2 regions of the Leclercia sp. CFBP8987 genome follow, and region 2 is predicted to be linked to the other one. Evidence: predicted binding sites of a transcription regulator. Region 2 holds the regulator's gene; the other holds the start of a gene.
What was found. The regulator ArgR, encoded in region 2, controls arginine synthesis, uptake and breakdown. The targets are predictions, from matches to a motif close to ANTGAATAAAAATACANT.
Positions count from the first base shown of each region.

Region 1: a site for ArgR is predicted at 2,043-2,060, ahead of argA (amino-acid N-acetyltransferase). Genes of this name have one in related genera too.

Region 1 is NZ_CM188255.1:3,948,057-3,956,247, forward strand. Features, by position in the region: tRNA gene SOM40_RS18980 (tRNA-Met) at 206-282, shown strand; tRNA gene SOM40_RS18985 (tRNA-Met) at 327-403, shown strand; tRNA gene SOM40_RS18990 (tRNA-Met) at 447-523, shown strand; gene amiC (N-acetylmuramoyl-L-alanine amidase AmiC) at 612-1,865, opposite strand; gene argA (amino-acid N-acetyltransferase) at 2,095-3,426, shown strand; gene recD (exodeoxyribonuclease V subunit alpha) at 3,889-5,709, opposite strand; gene recB (exodeoxyribonuclease V subunit beta) at 5,706-8,191, opposite strand, start outside.
Region 2 is NZ_CM188255.1:4,343,225-4,351,415, reverse strand. Features, by position in the region: gene aaeX (p-hydroxybenzoic acid efflux pump operon protein AaeX) at 1-109, shown strand, start outside; gene aaeA (p-hydroxybenzoic acid efflux pump subunit AaeA) at 117-1,049, shown strand; gene aaeB (p-hydroxybenzoic acid efflux pump subunit AaeB) at 1,055-3,022, shown strand; gene SOM40_RS20895 (NAD-dependent succinate-semialdehyde dehydrogenase) at 3,110-4,564, shown strand; gene SOM40_RS20890 (barstar family protein) at 4,610-4,882, shown strand; gene yhcN (peroxide/acid stress response protein YhcN) at 4,941-5,207, opposite strand; gene yhcN (peroxide/acid stress response protein YhcN) at 5,321-5,584, opposite strand; gene argR (transcriptional regulator ArgR) at 5,961-6,431, opposite strand; gene mdh (malate dehydrogenase) at 6,836-7,774, shown strand; gene degS (outer membrane-stress sensor serine endopeptidase DegS) at 7,843-8,191, opposite strand, start outside.

The sequences.
Region 1 (8,191 bases), 400 kb from region 2:
TGTCTCGTCTTTTAGTTGCCCGTTTCTGCGCATCGAAGATAACAAACCGGCAAGGGTATTGAAATGCGATTACCTCCCCTCACGCAAATTTTGCGCAAAAAACAGTCGAACTGTCGGCATAGCATACAATCAACACCTAATTTGGTGATTTTTACGAAAAAGGGTTGCAACAAAAAGTCATCCGAGTATAGTGCGCATCCACGGACGCGGGGTGGAGCAGCCTGGTAGCTCGTCGGGCTCATAACCCGAAGGTCGTCGGTTCAAATCCGGCCCCCGCAACCAATTAAAATTTGATGAAGTATCTTCTACGACTGTAGAAAGACGGACGCGGGGTGGAGCAGCCTGGTAGCTCGTCGGGCTCATAACCCGAAGGTCGTCGGTTCAAATCCGGCCCCCGCAACCAATCAAGTTTAAAGAAGTAAGATTCTACAAAGTAGAATGACGGACGCGGGGTGGAGCAGCCTGGTAGCTCGTCGGGCTCATAACCCGAAGGTCGTCGGTTCAAATCCGGCCCCCGCAACCAACACTTCTGAAAACAATAAACACCCTTCCGGGTGTTTTTTTGTATCTGCAGTTTGTCATTTTGCCGGGCGTAAACCCGGCCATCCTGATTATCCGCGTCTCGCCAGCGTCGCCCCATCCGAGAAATAGGCCTTAATCCCTGCCAGTATCGACTCCGCCACTTCCTGCTGGAATGCGGCCGTCTTGAGCTTGCGCTCCTCTTCCACGTTACTGATAAACGCCGTTTCCACCAGTATCGACGGGATATCCGGCGCTTTCAGCACCGCAAACCCGGCCTGCTCGACGCTGTTTTTATGCAGCTTATTAACCCTGCCCAGTCTACCCAGCACGGCTTTACCAAACTTCAGGCTGTCGGTAATGGTCAGCGACTGCACCATATCAAACAGGGTGTGGTCGACGTAGCGATCGCCGCTCTTACTGACACCGCCGATAAGGTCAGAGGCGTTTTGCGAATCTGCCAGCAGTTTTGCCGCCGTACTGGTTGCCCCTTTGGTTGAAAGGGCAAACACCGACGATCCGCTGGGCTGGCGGCTGGTAAAGGCATCCGCATGGATAGAGATGAACAGATCCGCGCGCTGCTTTTGCGCCTTCGCTACGCGCACCTTCAGCGGAATAAAGATGTCTTCATTACGCGTCATATAGGCGCGCATGTTGCCTTCCCTGTCAATCAGCGCCTTCAGGCGACGGGCGATCTGCAGCACCACATCTTTTTCCCGGGTACGGTATTTGCCCACCGCGCCGGAGTCCTCCCCGCCGTGTCCCGGATCGAGCATGATCACAATCGGGCGATCGCGCCCGGCTTTCCCCGGCTTCGGGCCACTCTGCGCAGGCGGAACCTGACGATCGAGATCGCCTTTGTTGTAATCTTCCAGCAACGCCAGCAGAGGATCCTGGATATCCGTTGCGTTGGCCGGATAGAGATCCATCACCAGACGCTCTTTGAAACCGGCCACCGGCGCCAGGGCAAACAGCTGCGGCTTCACGTTCTGCTTGAGTTCAAACACCATGCGCACGGTTTTCGGATCAAACTGCCCGACCCGCGCGGACTTAATGTAGGGATCGTCGCCACGGATCTGGGCACTCATCCCTTTGAGAACAGAATTGAGGTTCACCCCTTCGATATCCACCACCACCCGCTCCGGGTTATTCAGGGCGAATTGCTTATAGTTAAGTACCCGGTTGGACTCGACCGTCACGCGTGTATAGGTCGATGCCGGCCAGACACGCACCGCGACGACCTGACTGACGGCAGCAAGCCCTACCTGACTTACGCTAAGCAACCACATTGCCCCGGCCCCTTGTAGCAGGCGGCGACGACTTAATGCTTTACTGGATCCCGACATGCTTCTCCCGAGCAAAGATATCGAATAACTTCTCATAACGTCCAAATTGACCGAAAACTTTAGCGAATGATGCATAAACTGTCATCCTTAAAAGGGTAAACAATCATGCGTTAACGATATCTTCTCTGAATGTTTTCTTTGCTTCGCAGAAAAATTTGGCTTGCGCGCAGGCGCATATTCGAATAAAAATACAAAAATTACGAATAAAAATTCATTGAGGGGTTGTGCCGTGGTGAAGGAACGTAGAATCGAACTGGTCCAGGGATTCCGTCATTCTGTTCCCTATATCAACACTCACCGGGGGAAGACGTTCGTCATTATGCTCGGCGGCGAAGCCATTGAGCATGAGAACTTCTCCAGTATTGTCAATGACATCGGCCTGCTGCACAGCCTGGGAATTCGCCTTGTCGTCGTGTATGGCGCCCGCCCACAGATTGAAGCCAATCTGGCCATGCATCATCACGAACCGATTTATCACAAACATACCCGCGTCACCGACGCCAAAACGCTGGAACTGGTTAAGCAGGCTGCCGGCCTACTGCAGCTGGACATTACCGCGCGGCTGTCGATGAGTCTCAACAATACCCCGCTGCAGGGGGCGCATATTAACGTGGTGAGCGGCAACTTTATTATCGCCCAGCCGCTTGGCGTGGATGACGGGGTGGATTATTGCCACAGCGGACGTATTCGTCGTATCGATGAAGAGGCGATCCACCGCCAGCTCGACGGCGGCGCGATTGTGCTCACCGGCCCGGTTGCCGTCTCGGTGACTGGCGAAAGCTTCAACCTCACCTCAGAAGAGATTGCCACCCAGCTGGCGATCAAGCTGAAAGCCGAGAAGATGATCGGCTTCTGCTCCTCGCAAGGGGTGACGAACGAGCTGGGGAATATCGTCTCTGAGCTGTTCCCGAACGAAGCCCAGGCCCGGGTCGAAGCGCTTGAGGAACAGGGCGATTACTACTCCGGCACCGTGCGCTTCCTGCGCGGCGCCATCAAAGCCTGCCGCAGCGGCGTGCGCCGCAGCCACCTGATCAGCTATCAGGAAGATGGTGCCCTGCTGCAGGAGCTGTTCTCCCGGGACGGTATCGGGACGCAGATCGTGATGGAGAGCGCCGAGCAGATCCGCCGCGCCACCATCAACGACATCGGCGGCATTCTGGAGCTGATTCGCCCTCTTGAGCAGCAGGGGATCCTGGTGCGTCGCTCCCGCGAACAGCTGGAGATGGAGATCGATAAGTTCACTATTATTCAGCGCGACAACCTCACCATCGCCTGTGCGGCGCTCTATCCCTTCCCTGAAGAGAAGATCGGGGAGATGGCCTGCGTGGCGGTGCACCCTGACTACCGCAGCTCGTCGCGCGGCGAGGTATTGCTGGAGCGGATCGCGGTCCAGGCGCGGCAGCTGGGGCTGAGCAAGCTGTTTGTCCTGACCACCCGCAGCATTCACTGGTTCCAGGAGCGCGGCTTCACGCCAGTGGACATTGATTCCCTGCCGGAAACCAAAAAAGAGATGTACAACTATCAGCGTCGCTCGAAGGTGCTGATGGCGGATTTAGGTTAAGACCCCTCACCCTGACCCTCTCCGCACAGTCTTATGGGCTCCACAGTAATTTCCTTGCTTTTAAAGCAATGAAATAATTGCAGAATAATGAAAAACTGACAGCCACTCCCTGGGCCGGCTGAAAATCGCTGAGGCGTTTCCTGCAGGCCGGGGCGAGGCGCATGGATGCGCCGAGAGGGCGGATTTACAGGGATGTTACCTCTGCCCGCCCCCGATAAGCCGTAAGGAATAAGCCGAAGGGACCGCGAAGCGGCGATTTTCTTTGCCGGGAGCCGGGATTGTTAAGGGGCGGCGGCAAGCCCCTTAACACGTTCACGGGTGACGCGGCTGACAGAGAAGCACAAAACATAAAGTGAACGGAACCACCAACTGAGCCGCATGTTCCCGCTCACCCCAGCCCTCTCCCTAAATGGAGAGGGGGCCGTCCGTGCCAATATTTTTTGTGGGGTTCAAAGGGGAAAATTATAACGCCTCAAAAATCGCACTCAGCCCGCTGCGACGTTCCGTACGGGTGGTGACGGCCTGCACCAGCACACCGTCATCCGCATACAGCGACAACCGCCGACGGGCACGGGTGATGGCGGTATAGACCAGCTCCCGGGTGACCACAGGGGAGATCTGGGTAGGCAGGATCAGCGCCGCATGATCGAACTCCGACCCCTGCGATTTATGCACCGTCATCGCCCAGGCGGTTTCATGCTCCGGCAGGCGGCTCGGCTGCACGGACTTCAGGCTGCCGTCCGGCATCTGGAACCAGACGCGCAGCCCCTGGCCCCGATCCAGCGCAATCCCGATATCACCGTTAAACAGACCCAGCGCACTGTCGTTGCGCGATATCATCACCGGGCGACCTTCATACCAGCGGGAATGCGGCTGACGGCTGATGCGGCGTTTTTGCATCAGCACCTGCTCCAGCCTTTCGTTGAGCCCGGCCACGCCAAAGGGTCCGTCCCGTAAGGCGCACAGCAGCTGATAACGACTAAATGCCGCCAGGATCTCCCCTTCTGCGGCCTGGTGCTGCACATGGTCGAGGAAATGCTGATAACCCTGCAGGGCATCCTCCAGCATCACCAGATACTCTTCTCCGCTCTGGAGCTGCTTTTTCTCGATATCGCTGAAGGTGCCGTCAAACACCGAGCGCAGCGCGTGGCGATCGCCGCGGTTAACCGCCGCTGCCAGCTGGCCGATGCCGGAGTCGCTGCCGAAACGGTAGCTTTTTTGCAGCAGGCACAGGCTGTCGCGCAGCGCGCCCGCCACCGGGCTGATGTTGCCTTCCATCTGACATCCCGTCATCCCGGCCAGCTCCTGGGCACGCTGCACGGTAAAACCGGCGCTGGCCCAGGTGCAAATATCACCCAGCACCGCCCCCGCTTCGACGGAGGCCAGCTGGTCGCGGTCGCCAAGGAAAATCACCCGGGCATGGGGCGGGAGGGCATCAATCAGACGAGACATCATGGTCAGGTCGATCATCGAGGCCTCATCCACCACCAGCACGTCCAGATGCAGCGGGTTACCGCCATGGTAACGCAGACGTTGACTGCCCGGCTGAGCGCCAAGCAAACGGTGCAGAGTACTGGCTTCGGTCGGGAAGCGCTTACGCTGGAGATCGGACAGCGGGAGCTGCTGCAGCGCCCCGCCCAGCGACTCGGTGAGACGCGCGGCGGCTTTACCGGTCGGGGCCGCCAACCGGATACGGCACTTCTCCTCCCCCGCCATCTGGATCAACGCCGCCAGCAGGCGGGCAACGGTGGTGGTTTTACCGGTGCCCGGGCCGCCGGAAATCACCGAGATACGCCGGGTTAACGCCACGGCCGCCGCCACCTTTTGCCAGTTAACGGCTTCGTCAGAGGTAAAGAGCGCGTTCAGGGTACGCTGAACGTCGGCACTGTCGTGAGGTAAGGGATGGTTGGCTTCGCTAAAGAAACTGGCCACGGCCCGCTCATAGCGCCACATCCGGTTGAGATAGAGCCGGTCGCCCGTCAGCACCAGCGGCGTCGGCTCGTCCCCTGCGCTCACTGCCCGGGAACGCATCAGCGTCGTGGGCCAGTCCTGGGTTTCATCATGGAGGGCAAAACAGGCCTGCAGGGCGGCGGTTTTCGCCTCTGCCTGCAGACGTGACAGCGGCAGGCAGACATGCCCTTCTCCGGTGTCCCGGCTCAGGATTGCCGTCGCCAGCATCACCGAGGGCTCATCGTTCCCGGCCACCATCATCGCAAACTGTACATCCAGACGACGCAACACGCGCTGTTCTACGACCTCCAGCAATAATTCCTGCATCGTCATGACACAAGCTCCTCTCGGCTTGCAGAAAACAAGCTATCCATTTGATTTATTAAATTTTCATCCGGGCGGGTGGCAAAGCAGCCGGACCCCGGTGAGCTGCCGTCCACGCCGCGTAAAAACAGGTAGATCACCCCGCCGAAATGGTGCTGATAGTCGTAGTCGGCAATACGGTGGCGCAGATAACGGTGCAGCGCCAGGGTGTAGAGCTGATACTGCAGATCGTAGCGGTGGGACTGCATCGCGCGAGCCATCGCCTCCGGGGTATAGGCCTCGCCGTTTTCCCCCAGCCAGTTGGACTTATAGTCCAGCAGGTAGTAACGACCATTATGGCGAAATACGAGGTCGATAAAGCCTTTCAACATGCCGCGCACCTGGCGGAAATCGAGCGGCGGGCAGCCACGGGACAGCAGATCGTACTCGCGGATCAGCGCATCCAGCGCATCGGCGGTAAGCGGCCCGGCGACCGGCAGGTAAAACTCCATCTCAACCTGTTTATCGGTGGCTGAAAGCTGGCTCAGCGAGATCCCCTCCTCGTTGAGCGGCGTCTGCAGAACCTGGTTGATCCAGTGGGTCAGGACCGGCTCCCAACGGGCGTCATACCCGCCTTTCTGCAGCATCTCCAGCACCCACTCCTGGGAGACGGGTTGCGTGAAATCGAGCGCTTCAAACAGACTGTGTAAAAAGGTGCCCGGCGAAGCGCCGCGTGGAAACTGGTGCGGCGTCAGCTCCGGCTCCTGTGCCACCTCGCCGGTGCCTGCGGCATCAACGTCGAGGCGCGGCATCAGATCCTGAGCAATACTGTGCCCGCGCTGCTGCAGGCCGGAGTAGCTGGTGACCCGCCAGTCATCGAACAGCGCGCGAGCCACCTGCCGGGCCTGCAGATCCGGCATCACCGACTCCGGCATCTGCCAGCGGGCGGTGTCTGCCACCCCGGCAACCTGGAGTGCGATGTGGTCATTGCACAGGGTTTCCAGGCACTGGCGCAGCCCGGCCGCATCTTTCGGCTCGCCGCGCTGGATCAGGCGGCCAAGGGCGCTGAGGTGGAAATCGCTGTCACCGGACTTGTCGCCCCGACGCCTGAACAGCGGCGCGACGCCCAGACTGCAGTGCCAGACCGAGCGGGTCAGAGCCACATAGAGCAGACGTAAATCTTCCGCCAGCCGCTCGGCTTCGGCCAGCTCGACGCTGTCCTCCGCTTTGCTGAGGTCGAGCACGGCTTCAAAGGTTTGGCGATCGTGATAAAAGGCCTGATCCTGCACCCGGTAATTGGCAATAAAGGGCAGCCAGACCAGGGGGTATTCCAGCCCCTTCGATTTGTGAATGGTGACGATTTTGACCAGATGTTTGTCGCTTTCGAGGCGCATCTGCTGGCTTGAGGCATTGCTGTTGGGTTCGGCGATATGCTGCGCCAGCCAGCGTACCAGGGCGTGCTCGCTCTCAAGCTGGGTTCCTGCCTCCTGAAGCAGCTCGCTGATGTGCAGAATGTCAGTCAGGCGGCGTTCGCCCCCCGCGGTGGCCAGCATATTTTCGGCAATATTGCGCTGCGTCATGATGTCGCGCAGCATCGCCATCACGCCCCGCTTCTGCCAGCGCTCGCGGTAGCGGGTAAACTCTTCCACCGCCTCATCCCAGAGGGTTTCACTGTTATTCAGCCTGTCGATGTCCCGGGCATTAAGACCGAGCATCGAGCTTGCCAGCGCGCTGCGCAAGGTGCTTTCCCGCTCGGGTGCCAGCACCGCCTGCAGCAGCCAGAGCATCTCCTGAGCTTCGAGAGTTTCAAACACGCTGTCGCGGTTGGAGAGATAGACCGAAGGAATAGTCAGCAGCGTCAGCGCGTCGCGCACCAGCGCCGCCTCCTGACGGCTGCGCACCAGCACCGTAATATCCGAGGCCCGCACCGGCCGGGCCTCGTCGCCCCGGTGCAGGATGGCCTCACCGCGAACACCGGCGCTCAGCCAGTCGCGGATTTGCGCCGCACAGTGCTGGGCCATAAAGGCCTGATAATCCCCGACGCCGCACCCCTCGCCCTCCATCAGCCAGACGCTCATCGCTGGCTGAAAATCACCCCGCAGCTCAAAGCGCAGCCCGTCATTCTTCGGGGCGGATTTGACCGGCTGGAAGGGGATTTCCCGGAACATGAAGGCGTCGTTCATCTGTGAAAAGAGAGTATTGACGCTTTCCACCATGCCAGGCGCCGAGCGCCAGTTGGTATCCAGCGTATAGTGCGCGGCGACTTCGCCACGCGCTTTCATATAGGTGAAAATATCCGCGCCACGAAAGGCGTAGATCGCCTGTTTCGGGTCGCCAATCAACAGCAGCGCGGTGTCGGGCTGTTGACGCCAGATGCGGCGGAAAATCCGGTACTGCTGGGGGTCGGTGTCCTGAAACTCATCGATCATCGCCACCGGAAAACGGCCCCGGATGGCCGCAGCCAGGGCGTCGCCATTGTCGCTGTTCAGGGCCTCATCGAGACGGCTGAGCA
Region 2 (8,191 bases):
AAAGGTGCTGGCTCCTACCGGGATCTATGATTTCGTCTGGCACCCTGCATTGTTCAATTCCGCGCTGTATTGCTGCCTGTTCTATCTGGTATCGCGACTGTTTGTTTGAGGTAGATGTGAAAACGCTAACAAGAAAAATCTCCCGTACCGCCATTACTCTGGCACTGGTTCTCCTCGCGTTCATCGCTATTTTTCGCGCGTGGGTTTACTACACCGAATCACCCTGGACGCGCGATGCACGCTTTAGCGCCGACATCGTCGCCATTGCCCCGGATGTCGCGGGGCTTATTACTGCCGTCAATGTGCATGATAACCAGCTGGTGAAAAAGGATCAGGTGCTGTTTACCGTTGATCAGCCGCGCTACCAGAAAGCGCTGGAAGAAGCGGAAGCCGATGTTGCCTACTACAAAGCACTGGCTGCGGAAAAACGCCGCGAGGCAGGGCGCCGTAATCAGCTCGGCGTGCAGGCGATGTCCCGCGAGGAGATCGACCAGTCTAACAACGTGCTGCAAACCGTGCTGCATCAGATGGCGAAGGCCGAGGCCACGCGGGATCTGGCAAAGCTCGATCTTGAGCGTACCGTGATCCGCGCCCCGTCCGACGGCTGGGTGACTAACCTCAACGTCTATACCGGCGAGTTTATTACCCGCGGCTCTACCGCCGTGGCGCTGGTCAAACAGCACTCCTTCTATGTGCTCGCCTATATGGAAGAGACCAAGCTGGAAAACGTCCGTCCTGGCTATCGGGTAGAAATCACCCCCCTGGGCAGCAACCGTGTCCTGAAAGGAACGGTCGACAGCGTGGCGGCAGGGGTGACCAACTCCAGCGCCACCCGCGACAGCAAAGGGATGGCGACCGTTGACTCCAATCTGGAGTGGGTGCGTCTGGCCCAGCGCGTGCCGGTGCGTATTCGACTCGACGATCAGCAGGGCAACCTGTGGCCGGCGGGTACCACCGCCACCGTCGTCATCACCGGCGAGAAAGACCGTGACGCCCGCGATGATTCGTTGTTCCGCAAAATTGCCCATCGCTTGCGCGAGTTCGGTTAATCGCCATGGGCATCTTCTCCATCGCCAACCAGCACCTGCGCTTCGCGGTTAAGCTGGCCTTCGCCATCGTGCTGGCGCTGTTCATCGGCTTTCACTTTCAGCTGGAAACCCCCCGCTGGGCGGTACTGACGGCAGCGATTGTTGCGGCAGGCCCGGCGTTTGCGGCGGGGGGGGAACCTTACTCCGGCGCCATCCGCTACCGTGGGATGCTGCGTATTGTCGGCACCTTTATCGGCTGTATCGCTGCCCTGACCATCGTCATCCTGATGATCCGTACCCCGCTGCTGATGCTGATGGTGTGCTGTATCTGGGCCGGTTTTTGCACCTGGATCTCCTCCCTGGTGCGGGTGGAAAACTCCTACGCCTGGGGGCTCTCCGGCTATACCGCCCTGATCATTATCATCACCATCGAGACCAATCCGCTGTTGACGCCGCAGTTTGCCGTGGAGCGCTGCAGTGAGATTGTGATGGGGATTGTCTGTGCGATCGTGGCGGATCTCTTGTTCTCTCCCCGCTCGATTAAGCAGGAGGTCGATCGCGAGCTGGACGCGCTGATCGTTGCCCAGTACCAGCTGATGCAGCTGTGCATTAAGCATGGCGACAGTGAAGAGGTCGATAACGCCTGGAGTGCGCTGGTGCGTCGTACCACCGCTCTGGAAGGGATGCGCAGCAACCTCAATATGGAGTCGTCGCGCTGGTCACGGGCAAACCGCCGCCTGAAGGCGCTGAATACCGTCTCCTTAACGCTGATCACCCAGGCCTGTGAAACCTATCTGATCCAGAATACCCGCCCCGAGGCGATCACTGAGACCTTCCGGGAACAGTTTGCCGTCCCCGTCGAGACGGTCCAGGATGTGCATAAACAGCTCAAACGCATGCGGCGAGTCATCGCCTGGACCGGCGAACGTGACACCCCGGTCACTATCTATACCTGGGTTGGCGCGGCGACGCGCTACCTGCTGCTCAAACGTGGGGTGATCGGCAATACCAAAATCAGCGCCACCGAAGAGGAAGTCCTGCAGGGCGAGGTGGTGGTCAAAGCCGAGTCGGCGGAACGTCACCACGCGATGGTCAACTTCTGGCGCACCACGCTTGCCTGCATGCTCGGGACGCTGTTCTGGCTGTGGACCGGCTGGACCTCCGGCAGCGGTGCGATGGTGATGATCGCCGTGGTCACCTCGCTGGCGATGCGTCTGCCCAATCCGCGGATGGTGGCGCTCGATTTTCTGTACGGCACCCTGGCAGCGCTCCCGCTGGGCGCCTTCTATTTCCTGGTGGTTCTGCCCTCGACCCAGCAAAGTATGCTGCTGCTCTGTATCAGCCTTGCGGTGATGGCTTTCTTTATTGGTATAGAAGTGCAGAAGCGCCGCCTGGGCTCGCTCGGGGCGCTGGCCAGTACCATCAATATTCTGGTGCTGGATAACCCGATGACGTTCCACTTCAGCCAGTTCCTCGACAGCGCGCTGGGGCAGATTGTTGGTTGTTTCCTCGCGATGATGGTCATTCTGCTGGTACGTGATAACTCCCAGGCCCGTACCGGGCGCGTGCTGCTGAACCAGTTTGTCTCCGCGGCCGTTTCAGCGATGACCACCAATACCGCCCGGCGCAAGGAGAACCATCTCCCCGCGCTCTATCAGCAGCTGTTTTTACTGCTGAACAAATTCCCGGGCGATATCGCGAAATTCCGGCTGGCTCTGACCTTGATCATCGCTCACCAGCGTCTGCGCAACGCACCGGTACCGATCAATGACGATCTCTCTGCGTTCCATCGCCAGCTGCGACGCACTGCCGATCACGTCATGTCGGCCTCCAGCGACGATAAGCGGCGACGCTACTTTGCCCAGCTGCTGGCGGAGCTGGACATCTATCAGGAAAAACTGCGCATCTGGGAGGCACCGCGACAGGTGACCGAACCGGTGCAGCGGCTGGTGGGGATGTTGCATCGATACCAGAATGCCCTGACCGACAGCTGATCCTCCTGAAAACCGACGCCGTAAGCGTCGGTTTTTTTGTGACTATACTTATTCGGGCAAGTACTTAAACCCCGAATGGGAGGATACATGACTACCCAGGCTCTTCAGGACAGTGCGCTATTTCAGACAGGATATTTGGTCGATGGCGTATGGAAAACGCTCGATACCACATTCGATGTCGTTAACCCGGCCACTGGTGAGGTGATTGCCAGCGTGGCCAAAGCGGGCACCAAAGAGACCGAAGAGGCTATCGCCGCCGCGAGCCGTGCTTTCCCGGCGTGGCGTGCCAGAACCGCAAAAGAACGCTCGGCCATCCTCTATCGCTGGTATGAACTCATCATTGAGAACAAGCAGTGGCTTGGACAACTGATGACCACCGAGCAGGGTAAACCGCTGAAAGAGGCGGAGGGCGAGGTCGAGTATGCGGCCAGCTTTATTCAGTGGTTCGCCGAGCAGGCCAAACGCGCCAACGGTGAAATCATTCCCCCTGTGAAACCCGGCTCCCGCATTCTGGCCACCCGCGAACCCATTGGTGTGGTGGCAGCAATCACACCGTGGAATTTCCCGATGGCGATGCTGACCCGTAAACTCGGCCCGGCACTGGCCGCAGGCTGTACCGGGGTGATCAAGCCAGCTAACAATACGCCGCTCAGCGCCTTTGCCCTGCTGACCCTGGCCAAAAAAGCAGGCGTCCCGGATGGCGTACTCAACGCGGTGGCGGGCAGTACCTCCGAGATCAGCGATGCGATCATGGCCAGTCATGAGGTGCGCAAAATCTCTTTTACCGGCTCGACGGCGGTCGGCAAAACGCTGGTACGCAATGCCGCCGAGACCATGAAAAAAGTTTCGATGGAGCTGGGCGGGAACGCGCCTTATATCGTCTTTGACGATGCCGATATCGATGCCGCTGTGAAGGGCGCCATCGCCAATAAATTCCGCAATGCCGGCCAGGTCTGCGTCAGCGTCAACCGTTTCTATATTCAGGAGTCGGTATATGACGCCTTTGTCAGCCAGCTCGCCGCCGCCGTAAACGACTTAAAAGTAGGGAACGGCCTGGAGGAGGGCACCGTAGTCGGGCCACTGATTGAACCTGCCGCCGTGGACAAAGTGCGCGAGCATGTCGAGGACGCGGTCGCCAAAGGGGCGACGGTACTGGCAGGCGGCAAGGCGCACGAGCTGGGCGGCAACTTCTGGCAGCCAACGGTGTTGGGCGATTGTCATGAAGGCATGATGCTCGCCAGCGAAGAGACCTTTGGGCCCGTTGCGGCCTGCTTCCGTTTTACCTCCGAAGAGGAGGTGATTCAGCGCGCCAATAATACGCCGTTTGGTCTGGCCGCCTATTTCTACACTCAGAATCTGCAGCGGGTATTCCGCGTCTCACAGGCTATTGAGAGTGGGATGATCGGGGTTAACGAATGTGCGGTCTCCACCGAACTGGGTCCGTTTGGCGGGGTAAAAGAGTCAGGGCTGGGCCGTGAAGGGTCAGTATTGGGACTGGAGGAGTTCCTGGAAGTGAAAACCCTGCATATCGGGGGATTATAATCGACAGGGCGGCGGCAGCCGCCCGCCTGGACGGGGTGGCTGGAAATGAATATCTATACGTTTGATTTTGATGAAATCGACAGTCAGGAAGACTTTTATCGTGAATTTTCACGAACCTTTGGCATAAGACGGGAGAGCGTGACGGACCTGGATTCTCTGTGGGAGATTGTCACCGGTAACCAGTTGCCGCTGCCGCTTGAAATCGAGTTTACCCATTTACCGGAAAAACTGCGCAGGCGCTTCGGGGCGTTGATCCTACTGTTTGATGAGGCGGAAGAGGAGCTGGAAGGTCAGATTCGCTTTAACGTTCGTCCGTAAAAGGCAAAAAAAAGCCCCTGCGAGGCAGGGGCAAGTCGTAGTTCAATACGACGAGGGTTTATTTGTACAGCTCGGCCGTGGCATGCCAGTGGTCGCCTGTATTCATCTCGGTAATGCGATAGCTGCTGGCGCCCGCTTTTTCAGCTTTTGCGGCCAGGGCCTGACGGATATCCATTGGAGAACCGGCAACTTCAGTCACGCCTACGCTACCCATTGATTGCAGGTTTTGTGCTTGCTCCGCGGTAACCTGATGCACAGCTGCGCTGGCACCGAATGAGAGAACGGAAGCTAAACCAAGGGTGGCGATGATTAATTTAGTGTTCATAGTCTTTACTCCTTACAGGGCACGTTCAACGGCAAGAAGGGTTGTGCTGCTATTTTTATGCCTGGTGTCGTTGAACTGAGATAACGGATAGTTCGGGTTATGCGCAGTACGTCTTATTTGTACAGCTCAGCAGTAGCATGCCAGTGGTCACCGGTACGCGCTTCGATCACGCGGTAGGAGGAGGCACCCTGTTCCTGCGCTTTTTTGTTCAGCATCTGGTTCATGTCCATCGGAGAAGTACCGATTGCACCAACAGAAACAGTACCGATAGATTCGCGGGACTGGGCCTGATCGGCATTAATTGAATCGGCGGCAAAGGCACCGAAAGACAGGACAGACAGAACGCTTAGAGTGGCTACGGTTGTTTTGATTTTCATGATTCTTTTCCTCGTCATATTCTTTACTGGGGTCTTCGTTTCGTGACCCTCATCACAAAATCAAGTATACACTAATAACGGCAAAAATTAATACCATGCTAATTGTTTCTCGTGAAATTACGTATTAAGCAGACGATGTTTTATAACTGAAGAGAATAAAAAAGCGGGAGTCAGACGCGTGCCAGAGGCTTATTTTTAGCAAAATCAGGTGGATAGGAGAATTTGATTATTCGTGCGGTCGTGAAAGTATCATCCACTATATGAATGAATTGAAGTGGAAAAACGCACTATTTGTTAAATCGCAGATAACAGATTGTAAGGCAAAACGAGGCGGGAGCCGAAGATTCCCCGCTGCGCCAGGCAGCAGGGAAGAAGATCAGAGTTCCTGTTCGAACAGCACCAGAATGGCTTCGTAGAGGTCTTTCACCGAGAAACCATTAGCCGGGGTGGTGAAGATGGTATCGTCGCCGGCGATGGTGCCGAGAATACCTTCTGCTTTGCCGAGCGAGTCGAGCAGACGCGCAATCAACTGGGCAGCGCCCGGGCTGGTGTGGATCACCACCACCGCATCGTTATAGTCGATATCCAGCACCAGATTCTTCAGCGGGCTCGAGGTGGTCGGTACGCCCAGTTCAGCAGGCAGACAGTAAACCATCTCCATTTTGGCGTTGCGGGTACGTACCGCGCCAAATTTGGTTAACATGCGGGAGACTTTCGACTGGTTGATATTTTCGAAGCCTTCTTCCTGTAAGGCCTGAACGATCTCACCCTGAGAACTAAACTTTTCTTCTTTAAGCAGCGCTTTGAACGCCTTAACCAATTCTTCTTGTTTAGAAGAGATTCGCATAAATCACCCGAAATATAGCGGTAGAAACAACATTATTATGCACATGGATGAATTTTTATGCAAACTATCTGCCCAATCTTAGGCTGAAATAATGTTATGAAAGGGAGTGATTTTATCAAATTTCGTTATCAAGGAACATGCCTGCGTCACGCCTCGCAAATAAGCTTAAAAGTAAATTAAATGTTATCAAATTGATGTTGTTTTGGTGGATGGCGAGGGTGTATTGTAACCCCCTCTTGATTCGTTGCTTAGTTATCGCATAACGCCTGATAGCCTTCCGGCAGAAGCGAAAAGCGCGTGACCGCTAATTCTCAAACCATGAAGATTGTAATTATTGATCTGCTGAATTAAGGTCGCCGCGACGGAGTAACAGAAAGTTAGCTCACCATAATAAGGAGTTTAGGATGAAAGTCGCAGTCCTCGGCGCTGCTGGCGGTATCGGCCAGGCGCTTGCCCTACTACTGAAAACTCAGCTGCCTGCAGGCTCAGAACTCTCTCTGTACGACATTGCCCCGGTAACCCCTGGTGTGGCGGTTGACCTGAGCCACATCCCAACGGCTGTCAAAATCAAAGGCTTCTCCGGTGAAGATGCGCGCCCGGCGCTCGAAGGCGCAGACGTTGTGCTGATCTCCGCAGGCGTGGCGCGTAAGCCAGGCATGGATCGTTCCGATCTGTTCAACGTGAATGCCGGTATCGTTAAGAACCTGATTCAGCAGGTCGCGACAACCTGTCCGAAAGCCTGCATCGGGATCATCACTAACCCGGTTAACACCACTGTTGCTATCGCAGCAGAAGTGCTGAAAAAAGCGGGCGTGTATGACAAGAACAAACTGTTTGGCGTGACCACGCTGGACATCATCCGCTCCAACACCTTTGTAGCGGAACTGAAAGGCAAGCAGCCAACCGAGCTGGAAGTGCCGGTTATCGGCGGCCACTCTGGCGTGACCATTCTGCCACTGCTGTCCCAGATCCCAGGCGTCAGCTTCACCGAGCAGGAAGTGGCTGACCTGACCAAACGTATCCAGAACGCTGGCACCGAAGTGGTGGAAGCGAAGGCGGGTGGCGGCTCTGCAACCCTCTCTATGGGTCAGGCGGCAGCACGTTTCGGTCTCTCTCTGGTGCGCGCCCTGCAGGGCGAGCAAGGCGTGATCGAATGTGCGTACGTTGAAGGCGACGGCGAGCATGCACGCTTCTTCTCTCAGCCGCTGCTGCTGGGCAAAAACGGTATTGAAGAGCGTAAATCTATCGGCACCCTGAGCGCGTTCGAGCAGCAGGCAATGGCCGGCATGCTGGATACCCTGAAGAACGATATCGTTCTGGGCGAAGAGTTCGTTAACAAGTAAGCGACGCACTTCCCGTCAGGGCAATAAAAAACCGGAGCACTGACTCCGGTTTTTTTATGTCTGCTGACTTAGTTGGTGGCCGGGTATTCCTGAATGGTCACCTGCAGGGTCAGCTTCTTATCATCCCGCATCACTTCCACCGGAATGATGGAGCCAGGCCTGATCTCAGCCACCTGATCCATGGTCTCGAGGGCCGACAACGCCGGTTTACCGTTCACCGAGACGATAACGTCGTTAACCTTGATGCCAGCTTCCGCCGCCGGGCCGCCGGGAGTGACTTCGTTAACCACAATCCCCTGGATCTGATCGATGCCGCCACCCTGGGTATGCAGCGGAGCAATCTCACGTCCGCCAATGCCAATGTAGCCACGGATCACCCGTCCGTCTCGAATGAGCTTATCCATAATCTTGTTGGCC